Regions from separate parts of the Halomonas sp. 5021 genome, predicted to be linked through region 2. Evidence: predicted binding sites of a transcription regulator. Region 2 holds the regulator's gene; each other region holds the start of a gene.

Region 1 (6,792 bases), on a different contig from region 2:
CCGCAAAGGAGGCGAACATGGCCGCCGCTCCCAACCCCGAGCGCAGAGCATGACCCAGCGGACGACGCGTTGCCAGGCCACGAGGGAATTCATGGCGCAAGGCCAGAAACACCACGATCGGCAACAACGCAAACAGCGAGCGAAAAAACACCGACTGGCCGACCGGCACAGCATCGCTGACCGCCTTGATGCTTACCAGCATGCCGGTAAACAGAAGACCTGACAGGACCCTGAGCAAAATCCCTGTTACGGGCCTATCCTGAAGGTTATCCATGATGCGCAGCACTCCCCATACAGCAAAAACCCCCGGCGGACCGAGGGTTTTTGCGCTTAACAGCCGACGGTTGGCTATCTCCCCAACATTACGGCTTCATCTCTTCAAAAAACTTCTTCACGCTGTCGAAGAAGCCGGTTTTCTTGGGTGAATGGTGGCTGTTGCTTCCGTCCAGGCTTTCCTGGAACTGGCGCAGCAGGTTCTTTTGTTCCTCGCTGAGCTTGACGGGCGTTTCCACCACGACTTTGCACAGCAGGTCGCCAGGGACGCCGCCGCGAACCGGCTTGACGCCCTTGCCCTTGAGCCGGAACATCTTGCCGGTTTGGGTTTCCGGCGGAATCTTCAGCTTCACTCGACCATCGAGTGTCGGCACTTCCAGCTCACCGCCCAATGCTGCATCGACGAAATTGATCGGCACGTCACATTGCAGGTGCTTGCCATCACGCTGGAAGATATGGTGCGGCTTGATGGCCACCTGGACGTACAGGTCGCCTGGCGGGCCGCCATTGATGCCGCTTTCGCCTTCCGCGTTCAGGCGGATACGGTCGCCGGTATCCACACCCGGCGGGATTTTCACCGACAGTGTCCGGGTCTCGCGCACGCGCCCTTCGCCGTTACACTTGTGACACGGCACCTTGATGTGCTGGCCTGAGCCATGGCAGGTCGGGCAGGTTTGCTGAACCGCAAAAAAGCCCTGCTGCATACGCACCTGGCCGTGGCCATGGCAGGTGGGGCAGGTATCTTTGCTTGACCCCGGTTCAGCACCGCCGCCGTCACAACGGTCACATTCAATATGGCGCGGCACACGGATATCAACCGTGGTACCGGAGACCGCATTTTCCAGGTCCAACTCCAGGTTATAGCGCAGGTCAGAACCGCGCGCCGGGGCATTGGGACCACGACGACGCCCGCCGCCACCGCCGAAAATATCGCCAAACACATCGCCGAAAATGTCGCTGAAATCGCCAGCGCCACCGCCGCCGAAACCACCGCCACCAAAGCCACCGCCCTGGCCATCGACACCGGCATGACCAAACTGGTCGTAGGCCGCACGTTTTTCGCTATCGGTCAGGACTTCGTAGGCTTCTGACACTTCGCGGAATTTTTCCGCGGCAGTATCGTCTTCCGGGTTGCGGTCGGGGTGATATTTTTGCGCAAGGCGACGGTAGGCCTTCTTGATCTCTTTCTGATCGGCCCCTTTGTCGACACCCAGGATTTCATAATAATCGCGTTGGGACATGGGTCCTACGCCTCTTGGTTAGCTACGCATTCAACTGCACATTTAACTATGTGTTAACGACAGAGTATTTAAGACACAGTATTTAACGACACATTAAGCTTTTTGCGTCTTTGACGTGGAAACAGCAACGCGGGAGTTGCCTCCCGCGTCGCCGCCTACCTCGTCAGAAAGAGCGCTTACTGCTTTTTCTGATCGTCGTTGACTTCTTCATACTCGGCGTCGACCACGTCTTCATCGGGCTTGGCGTTGCCCTGCTCGGCACCTTCCTCACCCGGCTGCTCGGCGCCTTCAGCCTGCTCGGCGTACATCTTCTGTGCCAGCTGGCCAGACGCTTCAGTGAGTGCGTCGAGTTTCTGCTGGATCAGCTCCTGGTCATCGCCTTTGGTAGCTTCTTCCAGCTCGGTGATCGCGGTTTCGATGGATTGCTTCTCGTCATCGGTCGCCTTGTCACCAGCTTCTTCCAGCGTCTTGCGGGTGGCGTGGATCATGCCGTCCGCCTGATTACGCAACTGCACCAGCGCCTCGAACTTCTTGTCTTCGTCGGCGTGGGCTTCGGCGTCGCGTACCATCTGCTCGATCTCGTCTTCGGTCAGGCCGCTGGACGCCTTGATGACGATCGACTGTTCTTTGCCGGTCGCCTTGTCTTTCGCGGAGACGTTCAGGATACCGTTGGCATCCAGGTCGAAGGCCACTTCGATCTGCGGCACGCCGCGCGGCGCCGGCGGAATATCGGCAAGGTCGAAGCGACCCAGCGACTTGTTCTGCGACACTTGCTTGCGCTCACCCTGGACGGCGTGGATGGTCACTGCCGTCTGGTTGTCATCCGCCGTGGAGAAGGTTTGCGTCTTCTTGGTCGGGATGGTGGTGTTTTTCTCGATCAGCGGCGTCATCACGCCACCCAGGGTTTCGATGCCCAGGGTCAGCGGCGTTACATCGAGGAGCAGCACGTCTTTCACGTCGCCACCCAGAACGCCGCCCTGAATTGCGGCACCCACGGCCACGGCTTCGTCCGGGTTGACGTCTTTACGTGCATCCTTGCCGAAGAACTCAGCGGCTTTTTGCTGAACCAGCGGCATGCGCGTCTGACCACCGACCAGGATAACGTCGTCGATCTCGGAGGCCGACAGGCCGGCATCTTTCAGCGCCATCTTGCAGGGTTCCATCGAGCGCTGCACCAGATCGTCTACCAGCGACTCCAGCTTGGCGCGGGTCACTTTCACGTTCAGGTGCTTCGGACCGGTGTTATCGGCCGTGATATAGGGCAGATTGACATCAGTCTGCTGGGCGCTGGAAAGTTCGATTTTGGCCTTCTCGGCGGCTTCTTTCAGACGCTGCATGGCCAGGTTATCGCCTGACAGGTCAATACCGCTGTCCGACTTGAACTGGTCAACCAGATAGTTGATCAGCGCCAGATCGAAGTCTTCACCACCCAGGAAGGTGTCACCGTTGGTGGCCAACACTTCAAACTGGGTTTCGCCGTCGACATCGGCGACTTCGATGATCGAAATATCAAAGGTACCGCCGCCCAGGTCGTATACCGCGATGGTTTTATCACCGCGTGACTTGTCCATGCCATAGGCAAGCGCCGCTGCGGTCGGCTCGTTGATGATACGCTTGACATCCAGACCGGCGATGCGCCCTGCATCTTTAGTGGCTTGGCGCTGGCTGTCATTGAAGTAAGCCGGCACGGTGATGACCGCTTCGGTGACGGTTTCACCAAGGTAGTCTTCTGCCGTCTTCTTCATTTTCTTGAGCACTTCCGCGCTCACCTGCGGCGGTGCCATTTTCTGGCCTTTCACTTCTACCCAGGCATCACCGTTATCGGCTTCGGTGATCTTGTACGGCACCATCTTGATATCTTTCTGAACAACGTCGTCTTTGAAACGACGGCCAATCAGGCGCTTGATAGCGTAAAGCGTATTTTCAGGATTGGTCACCGCCTGGCGCTTGGCGGCCTGACCGACGAGCGTCTCACCGTCTTCGGTGTACGCAATGATGGACGGCGTCGTACGGCCGCCTTCTGCGTTTTCAATGACTTTTGCACTGTCGCCATCGAGCACCGATACACAGGAGTTTGTGGTGCCCAAATCAATACCAATAATGCGTCCCATAATAAGAACCTCGTATTCGGTTGTTTCAATACATCAAACTGGTTGCGGGATTTCCCGCGGGGTTGCCCCTTTATCTGGGGGCCACCTGAGACTTTTCAAGGCCCTTTTTAGGCCTTTACTGCGTTATGACTCACTCGCTTTCTGACTGACCACGACCATGGCCGGGCGGACCAGGCGTCCATTCAGCAAGTAACCCTTCTGCATGACCTCCATGACCGTATTTGGCTCCTGCTCAGGGTTCGGCACCATCGCCATGGCTTCGTGGACCTGTGGGTCAAACGGCTCGCCCTGGGGATCGATGCTTTCAACGCCAAACTTGCTCAGCACATCCAGCTGCATCTTCAGGGTCATCGAGACCCCTTCGCGATGAACCTCGGAGGCGTCTTCCTGCATCGACTCAAGCGCTTTTTCCAGGCTGTCGATGACCGGCAGAAGCTCTTTAACAAACTTCTCCAAGGCGAATTTGCGCGCCTTTTCAGCCTCATGCTCCGCCCGGCGGCGCACGTTTTGCGCTTCGGCGGCTTCTCTTAGCGACTGATCCTGGGCTTCTGCCAGACGCTGCTCCAGATCCTGCACCTTGGCGGCCAGCGCATCGACTTCAGCCTCATCCTCGACACGATCGACGACGGTTTCATCGTCATTGACAAGGCCTTCCAGTTCGCCTTCAACCAGGCGATCTTCAGCTTCTTGCTCCGGCGTCTCTGCTTCCTGCTCGTGGCGAGCCAGTTCGTCGTCCATCGGGGTTTGCGGTTCTTTTGCCATGCCTAGCTCCTGCAACGTTCGAGAGGCGTGCGATACGCCCAAATAATAAATAGCAACGTAAATTGGCTCTGCACCGTATATGGGGACCATAAAAGCCATCTCAAGTGGGCATTGAAGCGTGTTTTCGACTACTGTATAAAACAACAATATTCAGACGCATTGACTACGCTCGTTCCGCTGCGCCTCAGGAGGCCCTCATGTTGACTCAGCTTGCCATTCGAGATTACGCGATCGTTGAGCACCTGGAACTCGACCTGACCCATGGCATGACCGCCATTACCGGCGAGACCGGGGCCGGCAAATCGATTCTGCTCGGCGCACTGGGCCTTTGCCTGGGCGAACGCGCCGACGCAGGCAGCGTGCGCCATGGCAGCGAACGCACTGACCTCTCAGCGCGTTTTGATATTCAGCATTTGCCCGCGGCAAGCGAGTGGCTTAGCAGCCGCGAACTGCCCAGTGACGAATGCCTGTTAAGGCGGGTGGTAACGGCAAGCGGGCGCTCCAAAGCATGGATCAACGGACAACCGGCCACGATCAGCGACCTCAAAGCGCTTGGGGAACACCTGGTGCAGATTCACGGCCAGCACGCCCACCAGGCGCTGATGCGCGAAGAAACCCATCTCGCACTACTCGACGATTATGCGGGCCTTCGCGACACCGCCCAGCAGCTGGCTGAGACGTACCGTGACTGGCGCAGCGCCAACCGTCGCCTCAAGCAGCGCAAGGAAGCCGGCAGCGAGGTAGAAGCCAAGCGACAGCTGCTGCGCTATCAGGTGGAGGAGCTCGATCAGTTGGGCCTTGCTGAAGGCGAACTGCAAACCCTTGAAGAAGAACAACACTCCCTGGCCCACGCCGATGAAACACTCCGCGAAACGCAGTTTGCTGCTGACTGCTGCGCCAGCGACGAGGGCGGGGCACTATCGTTGCTCAACCAGGCTTATACACATTTAAGCGCCTTGCCGGGCAGCGATAAGGGCACGTTATTTAACACTCTGGCGATGCTCAGCGACGCGCGCATTCAGGTCGAAGAGGCCGCCAGCGAGCTCAACCGCCTCGCCAGCACCACCGAACTCGACCCCGAGCGCCTGGCGTGGGTGGAAGAGCGTTTAGCGGACGTGCACCGTATTGCCCGCAAGCACCATGTGGCACCCGAAGAGGTTTGTGCACTGCATGCGGAGTTGAGCCGGGAAGTGGCCGAACTGGATAACAGCGAGAACGACATCGAGGCCTTGGGTGCCCAGGTAGCGGAACTTCGCGAGCGCTATCGACGTGACGCCAAGCACCTGAGCGAGGGACGCCAGAAAGCCGCCGTCCGTTTGGGGAAGGAGGTCCAGCAGCAGCTAAGTTTCCTGGCCATGGGCAAGGCACGCTTTGAAGTGGAGGTCACGCCCAGGGATACACCGGCGGCGGAAGGCGTCGATCAGGTTCACTTTTTAATCAGCGCCAACCCCGGACAGCCCGCCAGACCGCTCACCAAAGTTGCCTCTGGCGGTGAGCTTTCGCGCATCAGCCTGGCTATCCAGGTCGTCGCCGCGTCTCACTCAACCATACCAAGCCTGGTGTTTGATGAAGTCGACGTCGGGGTTTCCGGTGCCACTGCAGAGATTGTCGGCCAGCTGCTCCGCAAGCTGGGCGAAAACGGCCAGGTAATGACGGTCACCCACCTGCCTCAGGTGGCCGCCCAGGCTCACCAGCACCTGCACATTGAGAAACACGCCCGGCGCGATACCACCCTGACGCACATGGCCCTGCTGGATGAACAGGGCAGAGTCAGCGAGCTGGCCCGCATGCTGGGCGGCATCAAACTCTCGGACCAAACCCTGGCCCATGCCCGTGAAATGCTCAATGCCAGCCAGCGCCAGCCCCACTGACGATGGCGGGTCGAAGGGCTGCTGGGCAACCGTGTATTTCAAGCGCGCAATAAAACGCCCCTAGGCCGCCTGGTATTTAAGCCAGGCAGCCTAGAGGCATTAGGGCGTGCATCAAAGCCTGAGCTAGGGTTAGCCCCTATTTCTTATTAGTCGGCCCGCTGTCCTGGCGTGTTACGTCCGATCCTCGGGGGCGCACGTATAACACCAACGCATGGTCAACTAATTCATAGCCGTGCTCTTCAGCGATTTCTTGCTGGCGTCGCTCAATGATCTCGTCAACGAACTCAACGATTTCACCGCTTTCCAGACACACCATGTGGTCATGGTGATCTTCTTGCGTCATCTCGAATACCGCGTGGCCGCCATCGAAATTATGACGAATAACGAGGCCCGCCGACTCGAACTGAGTCAGCACACGGTAGACAGTTGCCAGCCCCACATCTTCGCCCGCATCTATCAGTGTTTTATACACTTCTTCTGCGCTAAGGTGGTGCTGACCCGATGCAGTTTCGAGAATCTGCAGGATTTTGACGC
Region 2 (6,792 bases):
TCGGCGGCCCGCCTAATACCACCTATTCAGAGGTGACCGGGGCCGTCACTCTGACCCGGGCTTTCAACCCGCGCTATATGGTGGTGGCCGCAGTGCTGGCCATATCGCTGGCGTTTATTGCCAAGCTGGGTGCGCTGCTGCAAACCATCCCAGGCCCTGTCATGGGGGGAATCATGACCCTGCTGTTTGGCTCTATTGCGGTGGTGGGTATGAATACGCTGGTCAGGGCAGGACATTCATTGACCGCGCCGCGTAACCTGGTCGTTGTGTCATTGATTCTTGTCTTTGGCATTGGTGGCATGCAGGTTGGCGGTGGTCAGTTTACGCTGCAAGGCGTTAGCCTGGCGGCGTTGGTTGGGATTGTGTTGAACTGGTTGCTGCCTGACGAGCCACAAGATGAACCTGATCATGCCCACTAACCTTTCTTCATTGGGAGCCGAGCGTTTATGCCGTTAGATTCATCGCTACCCTTTCCCGTGCTGGGAATTGCTGCCTGGAGTGGGACTGGGAAGACGACGCTGCTTGAGCAGTTGTTACCGCGGCTGCGGGCAGAGGGTATCCAGGTAGCGGTGATCAAGCACGCTCATCATCGGTTTGATATCGATCAGCCGGGAAAAGATAGCTATAAGCTACGTAGTGCAGGCGCTACGCCCATGCTGATTGCCTCGAGCCAACGCCTGGCACTGATGCAGGAAACGCCAGACGGCGAAGAGCCGGATTTAAATCAGTTGTTGGCAATGGTGGCCGTGCATCAACCTGACCTGGTGCTGGTAGAAGGCTTTAAAGCTTGGCCACTGCCCAAGCTGGTGCTTTATCGTGAGGGGATAGGTGATGCGCAAATCCTGCAGGGTCAGGGTGTCGAAGCCGTCGCCCTTCAGGGGGCTTCTCCCATCTCTCTGTCGGCCACGACGACGCAACTGGCACTCGATGATAGCGACGGGATTGCACGCTGGATAATCGATTGGATGGCGGGCCAACGGCTCAATGATGTTTCACGCACTGATAGGTGACCCCATGCAGTTAACGCATCTCAATAGCCGCGGCGAAGCCCGCATGGTGGATGTTGCAGACAAACAGGAAACGCGCCGGGAAGCGGTGGCTTCCGGTCGTATTGTGATGCAACCCGCTACCTTGAAACAGCTCAGCGAGGGTGCTTTACCCAAGGGTGATGTGTTGGCCACCGCCCGTATTGCGGGAATCCAGGCAGCAAAGCGCACCCATGAATTGATCCCGCTGTGCCACTCGCTGGCACTTTCCAAAGTGGCCATAGAGTTTGATGTCGACCCCGATGAAAGCTGTGTTCATGTGACCGCGAACTGCCGGTTGAATGGCCGCACAGGTGTCGAGATGGAAGCGTTGACGGCCGTCTCCGTGGCCTGTTTAACGCTTTACGATATGTGCAAGGCGGTCGACAAAACCATGCGCATCGACGCGGTGCAACTGGATAGCAAAAGCGGTGGTCAGCGGGGAGATTATCAGCGCGAAGAAGCGCCTGAAACGGCGACACCGATTGTAACGGGTCAGGGAACAGCCGGCGAAGTGAGCCTGGGCGGTCGCTGTCATTCGCCCTGCGTGCTGGTCAAGTTTCTTGCCGAACTACGCGAGCAGTTGGGTGAAAATGAGCGTGTAGTGACTTTCGATCAACTCGAAAGCCGCGATATAGCGGGCCTCAAAGTAGCGCTGGCGACTCAGGATGAACGTTTTCAGCTGTTGCAGGACCAGCGCACGCTATGTGCCATCAATCAGGTCATGGCCAATGATGATGCGCGAATTACCGACGATGACGAGGTTGCTTTCTTTCCGCCGGTCACCGGGGGCTGAAAATGGACATTACCATCCGCGTTCAAGAGGCGCCTTTTGACATGGCGTATGGCTATGAAGCCAGCATTGGGGGCCGCACGGATATTGGCGGCGTCGTCAGCTTTACCGGCCTGGTGCGTGATTTTAACGAAACACCCGATGTCACGGGATTGACCCTGGAGCATTATCCAGGCATGACCGAGTCAACCTTACAGCGTATTGCGGAAGAGGCGGGAGAACGCTGGGCACTAAGCGCCGTTACGATTATTCACCGTGTCGGCCACATGCGCCCCGGCGATGCGATCGTCAGAGTGCTGGTAGCGAGTGCCCATCGTCGCGAAGCCTTCGAAGCCTGCGATTTCATCATGGACTGGCTAAAGACTCAGGCACCGTTCTGGAAGAAAGAACATGGTCGCCACGGGGACTACTGGGTCAAGGAACGCCACTCGGATATCGAGGATGCTGCCCGCTGGTAGTCTCCGGGGAGCCAGCTTTGGGGTCGGCTAATCGTCCGCCACTGTCGCTGGCAGCTCGCTGGCCATAATCTGCAGGTGGACTTCAGGTAAATGCTGCAGCCGTTCTGCCAGCCAGGCAATCAAGCGGGGCTGAAGGCCCAGGCGCAGATCCGCCAACGTGTCGGCGTGGAGTTCGGCAAGCTGATCATCCAGCCATTCGCTGAAACTGTCTTCGTCGAATGAATTGGCACTTGTATTGTCCAGCATCAGGCGCCCGACGCGCGCCCACCCGGTTTGAGTGGCGGTCACCGGTAACGCAAGATAGAGGCTGCCGCGTCGTGGGAGGGTGCTGTTTTCGCTCTCCAGTCCAGGGTGGGGTACTACGCTGTTCTGGCTGACGATGCATGGCGGTTGCGGGTAGTGCTGCTCGTGATGCAGTCCATGCTGATCGAAGCGGATCAAGTCGCCATTGACCGGCGCCAAGGGGGCTTGAATACCCAGGGACGCGGCCAGCTGCTGGTGGGCCTGTTGATGAAGGCTTTCACCATGAACCGGCAACAGGTGGCTTGGCGTCAGCCATTGATAAAAGCGGGTGATTTCGTCCTGTGCCGGATGTCCGGTCGCGTGAAGCTGCGGATGACTGAACTCATCGAATAGCTCGACGCCCAACTGCTGAAGGCGCTTTTTCAACTGCCCGATGGGCCTCTCGTTACCCGGAATGGCCTTGGCGGAAAAAATCACGTTGTCACCAGGCTGTAAATCCACGTGAGGATGACGCCCCTGGGCAAGTCGCTGCAGGGCGGCGCGTGGCTCACCTTGGCTGCCGGTGGCAATGACCACGACTTCATCGGGCGGCAAATAACCCAGGTCATGGGCGGGCACGATGGCAGGAAAATCGTCCAGATAGCCGAGGCCGCGTGCGACACCCACCATGCGCTCCATCGAGCGCCCCATCAGGCTGACGCGCCGCCCGCACTGGTAGGCGGCACGGCCAATCGCCAACACCCGGGCGAGATTACTGGCAAAGCAGGAGACAATGATCCGGCCTTCGCAGTTGGCGAGCGTCTCGACCAGCGCTTTGGCGACATCGCCTTCGCTGCCTGAGTGGCCGGGTAGAGGGGCATTCGTGGAATCCCCCACTACCAAATCAACCGGCGCTAAGGCCTTGAATTGCGTCTGATCGATCGGCGCGCCGATAATTGGATCAGGGTCGAGCTTCCAATCGCCACTGTGCAATACACGATAGCGGCCTGCCATGACCATCAGCGAGCAGCTCTCGGGTATCGAGTGTGGAACCGCCAGGAAGCGCAGGGTGAAAGGCCCGCTTTCCAATGCCTCACCTGGCTCGACCACATGAATGGCGGCGCTTGAGAGCTGATGTTCGGCAAACTTCAGGCGCAACAAGCCTGCCGCCAGCGGCGTTGCATAAATGGGGCATTGCCAGTGGGGCCAGAGCCAGGCGACCGCCCCAATGTGGTCTTCATGGCCGTGGGTGATGTAGAGCGCTTGCGGGGCAATGCCCAGGGCTTTGGGGGTTTCCAGGTTGGGCACCTGCAGTGGCGCATTGGGTAGATCCTGGCGAATCATCATGCCGCAATCCACGACGATCCAGTGATCTTCGTACCCATACAGCGTCAGGTTCATGCCAATTTCCCCGCAGCCGCCTAACGGCAAGAGGCGTAAGGGAGGGCGACGACGGGGACGAATATGAACGCGCGGTGGATGCATCAGATTAATAAAGCCTAGAAAGTAATTGGTTAACTATACGGGATGGGGCGGGCGGCTAACAATCACTGCCATTAAGGGCGGTGATTGCGAGCGCTTCATTCGGTACACTAGACGTTTGTTTAATGCCAGCGGACGGCCCGATCATCGTCGCCCGGCAAACCGTGAAGAGTAATGACTATGTCGCATTTTTATCGTTTGGTGGTGTCCTGCCCGGACCAGGTGGGGATCGTCGCGAAGGTATCGAGTTTTATCGCGGACCAGGGAGGGTCGATTACCGAGGCCAGCCAGCATTCCGATCTGGAAACCGGGCGTTTTTTCATGCGCTACGAAATATTGGCGGATTCGCTGGGTATGTCGGCAGAGGCATTACGTTCAGCCTTCGAGCCGGTGGCGGAGCGGTTTGACATGGACTGGGCGCTGGTCGATACCCGGAAACGGCAGCGGGTTGTCCTGATGGTTTCGCGAGAATCCCATTGCCTTGTCGATTTGCTTTACCGCTGGCAGGTGGGTGAGCTGGACTGCGATATCGTGGGTGTGATTTCCAACCATGACGACATGCGTTCGTTAACGGAATGGTACGGAATACCGTATCACCATGTGCCGGTGGATCCGGCAGACAAGACTGCGGCCTTTGAGCAGGTGCAGGCGCATATTGATGATGCCCGGGCCGACAGTATCGTGCTGGCTCGCTACATGCAGATATTACCGCCAGCGTTGTGTGAACGATATGCGGGGCAGGTCATTAATATCCACCACAGTTTTCTGCCGTCTTTTGCTGGCGCCAAACCCTATCACCAAGCCTACCAGCGTGGCGTCAAGTTGATAGGGGCTACCTGCCATTACGTGACTCAGGAGTTGGATGCAGGGCCCATCATCGAGCAGGACATTCACCGGGTCAGCCACTGTCATACGCCGACCGATCTGGTACGTTTTGGCCGCGATGTTGAAAAAGCCGTCCTCGCGCGCGGTCTTCGCTGGCATCTGGAAGACCGCGTGCTGGTGCATGGCAACAAGACCATCGTGTTCAGCTAGCCGAGCGCCTGGCCATTGCCACCGCGAATAACGCCGACCCCAACCCCTTCGATATCAAGTGGTTGGGTGCGTAGGTCGATATGGATAGGGTCGAAGTCGGGGTTTTCAGCGATCAGGGTGACGTGATTCCCGTCGCGTTTGAAACGCTTGACGGTGACTTCGTCTTCCAGCCGGGCGACGACAATCTGGCCATCCCGAACGCGCTGGGTGCGGTGGACGGCGAGAAGGTCGCCTTCGAGGATGCCGACGTTCTGCATCGACAGCCCGCGAACGCGCAACAGATAATCTGCTCTGGGCGTGAAGTAGTCGGCGGGCAGCGGGCAGTAGCGATCAATATGCTCAGCGGCCAGGATAGGGCTACCCGCCGCGACTTCGCCAATGATAGGCAGGCCGTTGGCAGGGTCTGCACCTGAGGCTGGCAGCACGTCTGGCGTTTCCTGGTGTTCCTGGTTGGGCAGGCGTATGCCGCGCGACGTATTGCGAATGATGCGAATGACGCCTTTACGCTCAAGTGCGCGTAAGTGTTCTTCTGCCGCATTGGGTGAACGGAACCCCAGTGCCTTGGCTATTTCAGCCCGGGTGGGCGGATAGCCGAGCTCAGCCATGGTCTTGACAATAAAGTCGAACACGTTTTGTTGACGAACAGTTAATGGCCGCGACATACCAGCCTCCAGATTGAATAAGTGAGCAAGACTGCGTTCCTGTTTACCTATCAGTATGTAGTCAACAGTCAGTATGTAGTTAACAGTATGTGGTTAAGTATACAGCATGTTCTCCTGTCCAGTATATAATGGGGGTAAGGCAGCTAACAAATTGATGTATATGAAGATGCAAAGCGGCGTTGGATAAGGGTTGGGTGTTCAGGTATACGTTGAGAGGTAACAAACGATAACGTAGTATCCTGGTTTGTTTAAAACATCCGTTTTTTATGGCCCGCTTTTTGGCCCGTCTTATGGAGAGCAGCATGGCTCAATCGGATACGGTGACCCGCATTCTGGATACTGCTGAAGTGCTTTTTGCAGAGCGCGGCTTTGCCGAAACCTCTTTACGCAACATCACCAGCAAGGCTCGGGTCAATCTTGCTGCGGTGAACTATCACTTCGGATCCAAGAAGGCGCTCATCCAGGCGGTGTTTGCTCGCTACCTGGATCCGTTTTCCCAACGTTTTCATGGCGCTCTGGACGAACTCGAAGCGCGCTACGAGGGTCGTGACATCCCCCTTGAAGTGCTCCTCGAAACCATGGCCACAACCGTGCTGACGGTGCCTGCCGAACGCAATAGTCTCAAAGTCTTCATGCGTTTGCTGGGGCTTGCGTACAGCCAGGCTCAGGGGCATTTACGACGCTACATCCAGCAGCAATACGGTGATGTGTTCAGCCGTTTCACCGAACTGGTTCGCCGTGCGACACCGGATCTGCCCGACGCTGAGCGCTTCTGGCGGCTACACTTTATGCTGGGTACCGTCATCTTTACGCTTTCGGGACTGGATGCGCTGCGCGATATTGCCGAAAAGGATTACCACCAGCATGTCTCGGTCCGCGACCTGGTTCGCCGACTGCGGCCGGTAGTGGTGGCGGCGATGAACGCGCCATTACCTGATGAGAAGGACATTGAGCACCATGCAGACACCGTCGCTCATTGAAATGCCGCCCCGCGAGGGGCTATGGCTGGAAATCGCCGCCCAGTCGCAGAGCTTGCGCGTCTGGCAAGGCGATATGTGTCGCCATGAGTGTGAAATTTCTACCGGGCGCCAGGGCATGGGTAATCGGCAGGGCAG
Region 3 (6,792 bases), on a different contig from region 2:
AGGCCCGCTATGATGAAAATCAAAATGAAAACGAGCGCAATTCTGCATCTAACGGCATTTGGCTATGCCCTATGTGTCATCGTCAAATTGACAGATATGAACATTCTTTTACACCTGAACTCTTATACAGTTGGAAAGAAGAAGCAATTAAGCGAATTAAACAAAAAGGGACTGGCAACCAACCTATCTATATTGGATTTGATTGGCGAACTGAGGTTAAGACTGCAATCAGATTTTGTGAAAATATGAAAACAACAATAAACAAGCTTAGTTTACTAAATTTTAATAAGGACTTTCAAAACATTGCGATAGTCAGTGATGAGCTTAGACTTGAAATAGTAAATCAATGTCGAAAATCCATCGCAAACCAGTGGAATAATAGGTCTAGCGACTGGTGCTATGAGGAAGGATTACAGCTACGGCAGCAAGAAATAATACGTATTTTCAATGTACTGGACTCACAACTACCTAAGGGTTATGACAGTACCCCATGCATTGTTGATTTAACAACATGGCAGGATAATGAAGGAAATATACATTTCAACGACCCCGCAGCATCTACAATAGCCTTACTTGTTGAAACTTATAACGATTTCATAAACTATACCAACTCAATATAGTAAATATCTATTATTCACTGTTTTATTGGAACTCCCCAGCCATTCCATGGCCGGGGGTTCTTAATGCCGCATCCTTCTGACGAGCCGGATTCCGTCCCGCGTGCTTCAAGGCGACACCCTCAGAGTGGCAAATTTCTTCTCAGGATGATGTAAGCCATTACCCACAGCGCGTGTAAGAAATCGCTTACACGGCCCAGCACCTCGCCTGCCTGACCACCACCCCCTTGAACTGCTGCGCGTTCACAAAGTAGCCCTGCCCGCCGTTGGGTGGCAACAACCGGCAACGGCTACCAGCGCGATGGGATTTAAACAGTCGGTACTCGCCTTCTATCTCAGCCACCACCAGATCGGCGTGGCCAAGCGAGCGCGCTTCGTCCACCACCAGCACGTCGCCTTCCATCAACGGCCCGCCTGGATGCGCTTCCTCGCTAATCTCCACCAGAAAACAGCTCGGGGTAAATTTTCGCCTGTCCATTTCCGCTACCGCCGGATGATCAATGCCCACCACGGCTGGCCCCAAGTAAGTCACTCGCATTCTCTCCCCCTGTGCTTGCTCGATGTTTGGCGACGTACATTAGCGTTTGCCTGTCGCTTTCCCTGTAGCCAATACTGTATAAATAAGCAGTCTTACACAAGTATCAGGAGGCAAAAATGATCGGGCTGGTGGACTGCAACAACTTCTACGTGAGCTGCGAGCGGGTGTTCAATCCCAGGCTCAACGGCCGCGCCGTGGGCATCATGTCCAACAACGACGGTTGCATCGTGGCCCGGTCCAACGAGCTGAAAGCCATGGGCGTGGAGATGGGCACCCCGGCGCACCATGTCCGCCACCTGGTGGACCGCGGCGAGGTTATTCTCTACTCATCCAATTACGAGCTCTACGGCGATATGTCCCATCGCGTACAAGCCACCCTCGAGCAGGAAACCGCTGGCGTGGAGCCCTACTCCATCGATGAGATGTTCGTGCGCATGGACGGCTTCACGCCCGAGGCGCTGCTGGAACATGCCAAGAGCCTGCACTGGAAAATCCACCGCTACACCGGCATTCCTGTGTGCGTGGGCGTGGCGGCAACCCACACCCTGGCCAAGCTGGCCAACCGCATCGCCAAAAAGCACCCCGGCTACCCGGGCGTGTGTATCTTCCATGCGGATAGCGACGAGGCCAAACACCTGCTGCAACAGATCGAGGTAGGCGATGTATGGGGCATTGGCCGCCGCCTGAACGAGCGCCTGCAGATCCTCGGCATCAAAACCGCCTGGGATCTCCGCGAGGCCGACGCCAAGCGCCTGCGGCGCAAGTTCTCGGTGAACATGGAGCGCACGGTACTGGAGCTGCGCGGCATCAGCTGCTTGGAAATGAACGACCTGCACGAACCCAAGAAGCGCATCATGACCAGCCGATCGTTCGGCCGCCCCACGCCGCACCTGCAAGACCTACAGGGCGCCATTCGCCAGCACGCCCAACGCGGCGCCGAAAAGCTACGCGAACAGCAAAGCCTCGCCCGCGCCGTGTTGGTGTTTCTCAAAACCGACCGCTTCCGGCCCGACCTGCCTCAATACTCGCCCAGCCTAGTGGTGGAAATGGAGCGCCCGAGCCAGGACACTCGCGACATTCTCCACGCCGCCCAGGAGGCGCTACGCAAGATCTACCGGCCCAAATATGGCTACAAGAAGGCAGGCGTGATGATGCTCGACCTGACCGACGAAAATCGCCAGCAGCTCAGCCTGATGGACACCCCGCAAACGGAAGAAGAACGCCAGCGCAGCCACAAGCTAATGGCCACCATGGACGCGCTCAACGAGAAGATGGGAAAGGGTACAGTCCGCCTGGGGCTACCGGAAAAGAACGCCCCCTGGCACCTACGCTGCGCCCACCGCAGCCCCCGTTACACGACGAACTGGGATGAGCTGATGCGGGCGTACACGGATGAGGTGGCGGCTAAAAAATCAGCCTGGCCATGAAGGCAGCGAGGTATTAAAATGTGTTTCAATCATGAAATAAAGAAATAACGCAACGAGGGTGTGCCTACTCGGCCAAGAGACGTTAGAATCCCACCCTTTCAAGAACATCCATCCCGAGAGGGAATTAAGGTTTAAGGTAACGTCATGCCAACAGCAGTGTCACTTTTCTCAGGTTGCGGAGGCTCAGACGCTGGCATCATCAATGCTGGCTTTGATGTGCTGATGGCCAACGATGTGTTGGCATACGCGCAGGCAGTATATGAGCACAACCACCCAGAGACTGACTACCGCTTAGGCGACATCAGCAAAATAGAAAATTTTCCAGATGCTGAGTTATTGGTTGGCTGCTACCCCTGTCAAGGATTCAGTCAAGGCGGCGTTCGCGACGCTAACAGAAAAATCAACACGCTGTATCTTGAATTTGCACGCGCGCTGAGGCAGATACGGCCCAAGGCATTCATTGTTGAGAATGTATCTGGCATGGTGCGTAAAAATTACGCCTACCTCCTCCAGGACCAGGAGCGGGTATTTACTGAAGCTGGTTACAACGTTTCATTCCAAGTGCTTAATGCAGCCGACTTCGGCGTTGCCCAAGAACGTAAGCGGATTTTCATCGTCGGTATACGAGACGACTTTGGTATTGAGTATGAATTCCCACAGCCAACCCATGGCGTGCTGGGCGGCACTCCAAAAAAGACAATTCATGACGCCATCGGTGGAATGCCCGAATGGCCAGAAGGCGAGTTCTACGACCTAGACTTCCACTGGTACTACTTATCAAGAAACCGGCGTAACGAATGGGCAGATCAGTCAAAAACGATTGTGGCTAATCCTCGGCATATGCCGCTTCATCCAATGAGCCCGCCGCTAGAAAAGCTTGAGCATAACGTTTGGCGTTTCGCGCACGATGGGCCAGCACGCCGCTTCAGTTACCGGGAGGCCGCTAAGCTGCAAGGCTTTGGCGACCTAATGTTTCCAGAGCATAAATACGGAAGCATGAGCATGCGATACAAAGTGGTAGGAAATGCTGTACCACCGCCTCTCTTTGAAGCGGTGGCCGAGTCATTGCCAGATATCTGGGATTAATGAAAGGAAGTCGAAAGTGCTTCGCTTATCGTTTCTGTCTTTAAAACTTCTTGAATATCAAGCTGGTACTGCTTTGCAATTCTCATAATCCTAAAACGATCTACTACAATCGACGGTGAGAAATCGGAGTACTTTAGCCAATCCTTTCCATCGTTCGTCAACATAGACTGTGGCATAAAGTAATAACAAGCCCATGCGTAACCGACTCTTAGATGCAGACCAAGCTTGCCAGGAGAAGCTTCCAACATCTTCATACCAAATTCTTCCGCAGTACATCCACATTGAGCAAATGCCATAGGTATGAGGTTTCGTTCATCAGACATAGGGTGCCAAGCGACCAAGTCGAGTCCACCATCACCATAATCTCTATCGCTAAAGTGACTTCTTTTAGCTGATAGCTCTCCTCTTACATCATTAGCTAGCAGTAAAAGTTTGTCATAAAGATGTCCACTGTATCTACTCGATTTATCTTTTCCAAACGGATAAACCATCCACCCTTTTGGCATCAAACATTTAAAAATCTCAAGACTGACTTCTTCAAATGGACCAGTCAGCTCATGGCGACGAGACCGAGGGCAATATCGAAGTGCGGAAGATATTAAAAGCTGTATATAAAAATAATGCCATTCAGTAAGATCTTCTTTTAAATATATTGCCTGCAATTCATCATCAAAATAGAATGGATAAAGATCTTCACCAAAATTACGCAATCTGCTTTTTAAGTGAAGAAATCTTTCATAAGTTTTCTGATGTAGGCGATCATTTACAATCGGGACAGAGTGATATATTTCATCGTGTTCAAACTCATTTATATCTAAGCCCAAGTCATCAGCAAATTCTTCGTCCGATATATCGTCTGCATCATCTCTTGTATCGGTCATTTCCTCCTGGGTTTCCATTAAGTCAGAACGTGAAAAACTTTTATCAGGGTGCACTAAACAACGAAGTTCAATATAGTCACACCATACGAAAACATCTGACAAACGAGGTAACAACGACAACTTAGTGAAAATCTCTTTACTCATCGTCAAGCCGCCCCTGGATTACAGAACGAATACTCTTAGATAAATCAAATATGCTTTGTATTTCATCTCTATGACTCTGGTCAACCTCACCGACAGATGGAAGCGTCTCATAGGCCAAATTAAGTTTCTTTTTAGCTGCCTCTAGCATTTGTGAGAAAGCAACCTGAGGACCTTCTGTCATTAGAAATGCTTCATTAAGATCACCTTTTTTCTTTAAATTAGCGACTGCGTCAGGATTTGCAACTACCGCGGAAAGGTCTTTGAGCTTCCTAGAGTCAGACACTATTGTATTCCCTTGCTGATCTTGAGAGTAGATCCAAGAAAATATATCTCTCAGCTTATCATCATCGACATTTTCGCAAAAAGTATCAACCTTACTATCCAACCCCAAATAATCAGATATATTTCTATAGCCAATTGAAGTGGTTAGCAACGTAAACTCTATACTTTTCTCATTAACGCCGGGCAGATGAAAAAACTCTTGCTCTCTAGCTTTATCATAAAGCTCTAAGCCAGTTAGCATGGTACCAACGTAATCAGACCTACTTCCAATTTCTTTAGCTAACATTTTTAACTGCTGATCTTCTGGTTCATCAGCGTAAATATCTTCTCTCAATTGTTTCAAATATCTAGCTTTAGCTAAAGGACCCCATGCTTTTATTCCCGTAATATGTCTAAACCCTAAATACCTTAAAATCTCCCTTCTTTCCGAGAATACGATGCATGGCACTTTTTCTGGCTTTTGTTCAGCTTCTTCAACAATAGAAATTATTGTTTTCAACCTTTTAGGTATCGCAAGCTCACCATTGAGTAATTTCAACGCAGCTAAACGGCGATTCCCTTCAACCACATAGTATTGATCACTATCATCTATTTGGGCTACCAAAAGAGGCTCACCAGCAAAATAACCTTGAACTCCAATACTTTGCATTATTTCAGCTACACGCTCATCACGTATCATTTTTTCTAAAATAATGCTTTCTTCACCAGATGATATTTCTCTAGGAAAACGCGGATTTTCAGGATCAAAAAATAGTTGGTTAGTATTAATTTCTTTAGGATGAGGAGAACTGGTCATAAAACCCCCTTTTTATATAAACATAATTGAAATACTTAACGACTTCACACAACCCGCCCAATCCGAATCTCACACCGCCCCAGAATCTCCACATCGTGCATATCCTGCGGCTTGATCATCTCCGGCTGGTAGTGGTCGTTGTCGCTGATCAGATACAGCGCGCCGCCCGCCAGGCGCTGTACCCGCTTGATCCGTCTTTCCCCGCTCACCAGTAGTAAAAACACGCCTTCCTGTTTCGGGTCGCGGTTGCTGCGATCCACCAATACCCAATCACCATCGTCCAGCGTGCCGAGCATCGAATCGCCGCGCACTTTCACGCCGACCACCTGGGCCGGGTCCAGCCCCTGGTCGGAAAGCTCTGCCGTGGAAAAGTACAGCGTGGTTTGCACTGGCTCGCCTTCAAAGCTGCGCCCTGCCCCGGCCGCGGCTTCGATGTCGTACATCTTCACCGGCGAAAGATCCGGCGATGGTTCACTTAACGGCAACCCCAATGGTTGCGCGTTGGGTGTGCCTGAACGATGGCCCTTGAGCACATAAAAGATATCAACGCCTTCGTCTGACACTGCCGACAAGTACGCAGAATCAGGGCTGCTAGCGCCTTTCTCATATTTAATTTGTGTCGTTTTACCCACGCCACCGATCTGGGCCAGAGCCGTTTGGCTCAACCCAATCCGCTCGCGTTCTTCTTTCAGGCGCTCGCCAATGTTCATTTTTATGAACCATCCTTATTGACAGGTTCATTTTTGTGAACCATTCTATCGATGTCTTTCAGATCACAACACATAGCTAGGGAGCCACTGCCATGGCCACACCTGCCAAACCTACACCGCTTCACCCCAAAACCGTGACCTATCGCGGCGTCACCGTTGAGCTGGAGCGTTGCCCGCAACGCACTCGCCAGTTGCTGCAGCTGGCCACCGGCGGCGGTAGCCAAACGCTCAACCCGCTGGCGGAAATTGAGGCGCTGGAAGAGCGCACCACCGCCGAGGCGGTAGGCCAACTGGCGGCCACGTTGATCGCC

Evidence for each region. Region 2 encodes LexA, which represses DNA repair genes until DNA is damaged. Its sites were predicted from a motif close to TACTGTNTANNTANACAGTA; they were not measured.
Region 1: a site for LexA is predicted at 4,517-4,536, ahead of recN (DNA repair protein RecN). Genes of this name have one in related genera too.
Region 3: a site for LexA is predicted at 1,228-1,247, ahead of R3F64_RS13375 (Y-family DNA polymerase). Genes of this name have one in related genera too.

Annotation. Positions count from the first base shown of each region.
Region 1 is NZ_JAXOVU010000004.1:221,738-228,529, reverse strand. Features, by position in the region: gene R3F64_RS09675 (DMT family transporter) at 1-274, opposite strand, end outside; gene dnaJ (molecular chaperone DnaJ) at 363-1,514, opposite strand; gene dnaK (molecular chaperone DnaK) at 1,691-3,625, opposite strand; gene grpE (nucleotide exchange factor GrpE) at 3,749-4,387, opposite strand; gene recN (DNA repair protein RecN) at 4,585-6,258, shown strand; gene fur (ferric iron uptake transcriptional regulator) at 6,395-6,792, opposite strand, start outside.
Region 2 is NZ_JAXOVU010000006.1:184,548-191,339, forward strand. Features, by position in the region: partial or broken gene R3F64_RS11945 (uracil-xanthine permease family protein) at 1-419, shown strand, start outside; gene mobB (molybdopterin-guanine dinucleotide biosynthesis protein B) at 447-1,010, shown strand; gene moaC (cyclic pyranopterin monophosphate synthase MoaC) at 1,015-1,821, shown strand; gene moaE (molybdopterin synthase catalytic subunit MoaE) at 1,824-2,276, shown strand; gene R3F64_RS11965 (ribonuclease J) at 2,304-3,899, opposite strand; gene purU (formyltetrahydrofolate deformylase) at 4,161-5,015, shown strand; gene lexA (transcriptional repressor LexA) at 5,012-5,677, opposite strand; gene R3F64_RS11980 (TetR/AcrR family transcriptional regulator) at 5,980-6,657, shown strand; gene R3F64_RS11985 (L,D-transpeptidase) at 6,635-6,792, shown strand, end outside.
Region 3 is NZ_JAXOVU010000008.1:35,352-42,143, forward strand. Features, by position in the region: gene R3F64_RS13365 (HNH endonuclease) at 1-620, shown strand, start outside; gene R3F64_RS13370 (hypothetical protein) at 805-1,155, opposite strand; gene R3F64_RS13375 (Y-family DNA polymerase) at 1,272-2,582, shown strand; gene R3F64_RS13380 (DNA cytosine methyltransferase) at 2,727-3,668, shown strand; gene R3F64_RS13385 (hypothetical protein) at 3,665-4,693, opposite strand; gene R3F64_RS13390 (ParB N-terminal domain-containing protein) at 4,686-5,771, opposite strand; gene R3F64_RS13395 (XRE family transcriptional regulator) at 5,816-6,481, opposite strand; gene R3F64_RS13400 (hypothetical protein) at 6,574-6,792, shown strand, end outside.